Regions from separate parts of the Psychrobacillus sp. MER TA 171 genome, predicted to be linked through region 2. Evidence: riboswitches for the same ligand, from Rfam matches in the RefSeq annotation. Region 2 holds a riboswitch; the other holds the start of a gene.
The links. Region 2 has a riboswitch for preQ1 ahead of M3627_RS15860 (QueT transporter family protein). Riboswitches for the same ligand answer to the same signal wherever they lie in the genome.
Positions count from the first base shown of each region.

Region 1: it holds a riboswitch for preQ1, as region 2 does, so the genes downstream of both, queF (preQ(1) synthase) here and M3627_RS15860 (QueT transporter family protein) in region 2, are expected to answer to the same signal.

Region 1 is NZ_JAMAWN010000024.1:2,559-5,985, reverse strand. Features, by position in the region: gene M3627_RS17035 (methyl-accepting chemotaxis protein) at 1-1,328, opposite strand, end outside; PreQ1 riboswitch class I at 1,634-1,680, shown strand; gene queF (preQ(1) synthase) at 1,805-2,305, shown strand; gene queC (7-cyano-7-deazaguanine synthase QueC) at 2,482-3,156, shown strand; gene M3627_RS17020 (VUT family protein) at 3,204-3,427, shown strand, end outside.
Region 2 is NZ_JAMAWN010000020.1:48,064-51,490, forward strand. Features, by position in the region: gene M3627_RS15855 (ring-cleaving dioxygenase) at 101-1,078, shown strand; gene M3627_RS15860 (QueT transporter family protein) at 1,114-1,626, opposite strand; PreQ1 riboswitch class I at 1,633-1,677, opposite strand; gene M3627_RS15865 (polysaccharide deacetylase family protein) at 1,815-2,624, opposite strand; gene M3627_RS15870 (NUDIX hydrolase) at 2,737-3,363, shown strand.

The sequences.
Region 1 (3,427 bases), on a different contig from region 2:
GCAGTTGCCGATTGTGCTGCTAATTTTTGTACCTCAGCTGCAACAACAGCAAAACCAACACCGTATTCACCAGCTCTCGCTGCCTCAATACTTGCATTAAGTGCAAGTAAGTTAGTTTGACTAGAAATTTCATTTAATGTTTGAACAATATATCCGATTTTTTTCATATTTTCCGCAAGTACATGTACCACTTTAACAACTTCATCGGTACTGTTTATTGATATTTCTGTTTTTTCTTGTAAGTCTTTGAGCTTTCCTACCCCCTGTTGAAGAACAATCTTAGCATTTGCTGATAGCTCATCCATTTGTATGTTTTTTTCATTTAATTTATTTATAACATTTGAAAGTTCCAAGGTTTTTTGATCGGTTGCTTCTGTTAAGACTTTTTGTTTTGTCACTCCCTCAGCAATTTCCACAATTTCTTTGCTTATTTTTTCACCAGTTACACTAGTTTCATCTGAGATTAAACTAAGTTGATGGGAAGAATCACTAAGGTGTTCTACTGTATTTCTGACGGTTGATATTAATTGTTTCGTTTGTTCAGTCATTAAATTAAAATCCTTCGATAATTCCCCTAATTCATCATTTGCAAATGATTTAATATTTACTGTTAAATCGCCTTCAGCTACCTTTTTAACACTATTTCTTAATGTTTGAATCGGACGATTGATAGAACGAATAACTAATAGACCTAGTAACGAACTAACTATTAAACAAAGTAAGATTACAATGCATGTAACTGTAAAGAGAAGAGAATACTTTTCTTTTACTTCTTTTAACATGATTTCGTTATTATCGAAATATAAATCACCAATTACATCTAAGGATTCTTCTGCTGCATCAAATTTTATATATCCTTCATTTTGAGATAACAACATACCTTGTTCACGGTCGGAAGGATTGGAAGAGGATAGTAACTGAACAACTTCATTCGAGATTGTAAAGTATTCTTCTTTCATATCTTCATGCGCTTGCGCTAGTTTTTTTTCGTTTGGGAGATTAATAATATTTGAGTAATACTCTGAAAATCTTTCTTCGATATCTACCTTTTGACCATTATATTCTTCTAATTGATCTTTAAAGGCACTAGTACTTGGTTCATATAAATAGAGATTTTTTTCAGCTATATACATTTGATGAAAGTCGATTCCAACTGTTCGCAATAAATTCAAATTTTTAGACCTACTCTCCAAGCTCTCTTCTAACGAAGATTGGACATTTTGTAGATTAAATAAACCCATTAAACCTAGTAGAATATTGGTTGCAACTACTATAGTAATTATAGTAGAGATTTTGGTTTTAATAGACATTTTAAAACTTCTTATCATAATGAGGAGCCCCTTTTTAATTTTTATCCTTCGGCAAATCGTCGTTATACTTATAGATGACTTTTATCCTTGTTAAAGTCCTATAAAATGGTCATTGTTATAACTTTTGTATTACCTTTCATTCACAAAAAGTAATTCTACCATAATAATTGATTTTAGAAAATAAAAGATTACCAATTATTTCATTGAAGGGGCTAAACTATTATGAAACCTTCATAGTAAGGACAGAGTAATACATTAATAATTCAATTTGACATTTATCTCCATGTATTATATTATTTTTTTAGATAAATACCTGAAATTTTTCAGGAGAGGTTCATAGCAGATACCCTCTATAAAAAACTATGGATACATGACGAACATGCCATGTCCATAACTGGACATGGCTTTTTTGTTTTAATCCTGTAAAGTTTTATAGAAAATGTTGCAGCCTCTCCTTGAAAAGATTTGGTATTACTTTTCAAGGGGGTTTTTTTATGTCTGGCCGAAAGTCAGCTGAAGGATTAGAAGATTTGACCTTATTAGGAAATCAAAAAGTGCAATATGCATTTAACTATGCGCCTGAAGTATTAGAATCAGTAGACAATCTACATTCTAATCGAGATTATTTTGTGAAGTTTAATTGCCCAGAGTTTACGAGTCTATGTCCAATAACGCAACAACCTGATTTTGCTACTATGTATATTTCATACATCCCAGATAAAAAAATAGTGGAAAGTAAATCGCTGAAGCTATATTTATTTAGCTTTAGAAACCATGGTGATTTCCACGAGGACTGTGTGAACATTATTATGAATGATTTAATCAACCTGCTAGACCCTAGATATATTGAGGTTTGGGGGAAATTTACACCACGTGGTGGTATCTCTATTGATCCGTGGTGCAACTATGGACGACCAGGAACAAAATATGAGGAAATCGCGAGCTATCGTTTAATGAACCATGATCTTAATCCAGAAAATATTGATAATCGATAAATGGAATTGAATAGGAACTAGGAACTTCTTACTTCTAGACGATTACTTATAAATAAAATTAATTAAATAGATCCTTGTTAGCAAGGAAGAGGTTATTAGCGACCCTCTTAAAAAAACTAAGATGAAAACAGCACTTCTCTTAGTGTGCTGTTTTTCGTCGTGAAGGAGATTTATACATGAAACAAAGTAAAGCACTTATTGTATTCAGTGGAGGGCAAGATAGTACGACTTGTTTGTTCTGGGCGATTGAAAATTTTGCAGAAGTGGTGGCCGTGACCTTTGATTATGGTCAAAGGCATCGCCTGGAGATTGACTGTGCAAAAGAAATAGCAAAAGAGCTTGGCATCGAACATCATGTGCTCGATATGTCATTACTAAATCAGCTTGCAGCTAATGCATTGACACGCGAGGAGATCAAAATTGAAGAAGGGGATAAAAGTGAGCTACCTTCAACATTTGTTCCCGGAAGAAATCTGCTTTTTCTTTCATTTGCTGGTGTCTTAGCTAGTCAAGTAGGAGCAAAGCATATCGTGACAGGGGTTTGTGAAACAGACTTTAGTGGGTATCCCGATTGTCGCGACGTTTTTATCAAATCGATGAATGTGACATTAAATTTATCAATGGATAGTTCCTTTGTCATTCATACACCATTAATGTGGATCAACAAGGCACAAACATGGGAGCTAGCAGATTCTCTTGGTGTATTTGAGTATGTGAGAGAAAGAACTTTAACCTGTTATAACGGAATCATTGCAGATGGTTGTGGAGAGTGCCCAGCATGTAAATTACGTGAAAATGGGCTTGAGGAGTATTTAAATACGAAGCGAGAACTTGAGGAAAAGAATATATAAACGGTACTAACCTTTACAAAGTTAGTGATGTTTAAAGGAGAAGCATAATGAGAATATTATTTTATTTATTATCTATTGTTATTGCAAATGTGGTGACGGCTAGATTTGCACCGTTAGAGTTTGGCATGTTTATCGTTCCTATGGGAACGCTTTTTGTTGGAGCAACCTTTATATTTCGAGATCTTGTGCAAAACAAATATGGTAGAGCTAAAACATATTTATTTATCTTCTTAGCATTACTCTTATCAGGGACTGCATCATTTGCACTTGG
Region 2 (3,427 bases):
GCGCCTATGCTTTTCTGATTGACTTCTATTTTTTTACATGATAAAATTATCTCGAATTAAAGATATTTAAATTAGAGATAAAACAGGAGGTTTACCATATATGAATCATTTAAAGGGATTACACCATGTAACGGCAATTACGAGCAGTGCAGAAGAAAACTATCGATTTTTCACATACGTATTAGGAATGCGATTAGTAAAGAAAACGGTGAATCAAGACGATATTCAAACATATCATTTGTTTTTTGCAGATGATGTTGGTGGAGCAGGGACAGATATGACATTTTTTGATTTTCCGGGAATTCCAAAAGGTACACATGGAACGGATGAAATATTCAAAACGTCCTTTCGCGTTCCAACGGATGATTCCCTCCATTACTGGGTTAAACGATTTGATCGCTTGAACGTTAAACACAGTGGTATACAGGAGCAGTTCGGAGTGAAGGTTCTCTCTTTTGTTGACTTTGACGACCAGCAATATCAATTAATTTCTGATGAGTATAATACAGGAGTGGAATCAGGAACACCTTGGCAAAAAGGGCCTATCCCTTTAGAGCATGCCATCACTGGACTAGGACCGATCCACATTCGAATTGCACAGTTTGACTATATGAAAGAAGTTTTAGAAAAGGTATTACTGTTTAAAGAGATTGCGAAAGACGGAGATTTTCACTTGTTTGAGGTTGGAGAAGGTGGAAACGGAGCGCAGGTGATTGTAGAAAAGAATGTTGTTCTTCCAGCTGGTCGTCAAGGCTTCGGAACAGTGCATCATGCGGCATTCCGCGTAGAAGACAGAGCGGTTTTAGATGAGTGGACAGAGCGCATCGAAAGCTTTGGATTCAATACATCTGGATTCGTAGATCGCTTCTTCTTCCAATCCCTATATGCGAGAGTGGCGAATGGAATATTATTTGAGTTTGCGACTGACGGTCCTGGATTCATGGGTGACGAGCCTTATGAAACTTTAGGAGAAAAGCTTTCCTTGCCACCATTTTTAGAGTCGAAACGTGCTCAAATCGAAGGCTTAGTGAGACCTATAGATACAGTAAGAAGCACGATTGAGTTTGTAAAGGAATAAAGTAAGAGCCCTCCATAACGGAGGGCTCTACTTTTTTATATGAGTTCCTTAAATTTTAAACGTTTATTTAAGGCAAGCATTAATGGTATGCCTACTGCCATTACTACAAATTCACCTAAAGCAACTGTATACCACGTGTAATAAAAAGGATTAGCAATATCGAATGCAAAATATAGTTCTATATCAAACGCAAGATGCAGTTCAATCGCGATGATAAACATAGTAAATGTAAATAATACAGTGTTTAAAATCATATGCCAAATCTTATTCTTAACAAATTTCCCTATCAGTATACTAATAGATAGAGTGAGGATGGAATGTCCGACACCAAAAGTTAAATCGTAGAGTCCTAATGGAGAGAAAAGGTTTGTAATAAATACACCAATTACAATTCCAAAGAAAAACTTTTTGTTGAATATTATGAGGTGATTAAACATCTCGGATATCCGAAACTGAAAAGCACCAAATGCGATAGGAGCCACTAGCATAGAGACAGCTACATATAAAGCTGCAATGATTCCACTTGTAGCAATTGTTTTTATGTTCATATTCATTTCTCCTTAGTTTTTTACCGTGGGAGGTTCTCGAACCACGTTAATTTATCGAACAATCCATAATAATAGGCTAATAGAGGTAGGATGTCAAGAAGTTCCAACATAAAGGTAGTTTAAAGATTAGCATGGGAAATAGAAAAAACCATGAATAGGCTGTGGCCACTCATGGTTTAAGTTGTCTTTTATAATGATTTGTCACGAAGGAAATTTTGAACTATATGCTTTTCTTCTTCATATGTTTTAAGTGTGTAGCCTTCTTCTTGGAGCCATTCAATAATAAGAGGGAGTGCCTTAGTAGTTTGGCTTCTATCATGAAGGAGTATAATAATATCTTTGTCACCCGATTTGTACGCTTTCTCTGTTTCCAACTGAACGTTTTTAACAATTTCTTTATACTGCTTATCAGTGTATCTCCAGTCGTTAGAGTCCACATCCCAATCCCAAAGCTTATAGTTTTGTTTAATAAGTTTATCCTGCATGGCTGTTGTTACATGTGGCTTGCTTCCGTAAGGTACACGAATCAGCCTTGGATTGTGCCCCGTCATCTGCTCGATCAGGCTAACCCCGCTATTAATTTCTTGTATAAAGGCTTCTGCGTTTTTGTAAACCTTAGTCTTGTCATGCGTCATGCTATGAGTCCCAATATAATGCCCATTTTTTGCTACAGCTTTCACAATGGATTCATGTTCCTTCATATGCTTTCCTAAAAAAAAGAATGTGCCACTAACTTCGTATTGCTTAAGAGTTTGAAGGTTAATAGTTGTAAACTTATTTGGCCCATCATCAAAGGTTAAGTAAACGTTAGCTTTCTTTGGTGAAGGTGGGACGGGAGGACGGCTATCTTCTATTTTCTTATTTAATAATCTGTTAATATGTTTTTCGACAACTGTATGATCCACAGATGAATTGCTTTCAGTGGCGAGACTAACCGATGGAAATGGTAGAATAAAAACTAGTAATGTCAGACTGAAGGATAATAGAAGCTTTATCATATTGGAATCACCTATTTTCTTTCTACGAGTTTTATATGACTGCAATATTTAAATATATTCAACTCAAACACCATATAGAATAAAAAATGATTATTTTAAAAGGGGTCTTCACATGGAATTGCTGAAAACGTTCGACCATAGAGGAAATGTTACGGGAGTGGCTACTCGTGAGGAAATACATAGGTTAGGACTTTGGCATGAAACCTTTCATTGCTGGATTGTCTGTAGAGAAGAAGGAGTGGATTACATCTATCTCCAGCTAAGGAGTGATAAGAAAAAAGATTACCCAAGCTTATTGGATATTACGGCAGCTGGTCATCTGTTATCAATAGAATCAGTAGAAGACGGGGTAAGAGAGGTAGAAGAGGAACTAGGGATCGAAGTAGCTTTTAGGGAGCTGGAGTCCTTAGGGGTAATAGGCTACACGATTATCTCAGAGGAGTTAATCGATAAGGAGTTTGCTCATAACTTTGTTTATAAAGCTACTCCCACATGGGATGCATTTACATTACAAACAGAAGAGGTAGCTGGAATTGTTAGAACTGAGTTTTCGTCTTTTATGGGGCTATGGAGGGGTAACGTAGAATCTATTAAGATAGAAGGAATATTGATCGACGAGCAAGGAGTAAGGTGTAGTATAGAAAAAAATGTAGGTAAGGAGAGCTTTGTGCCTCATCCATTAGATTATTTTGAAAAAGTTCTAGAGAGAATAGAGGAAAAGCTAAGGGTTACTGAATGAATTATAAAGAAGGACGGGACATAACTCTCCTCCAAATAAAATATAGTTGTTTTCCGTTACGACG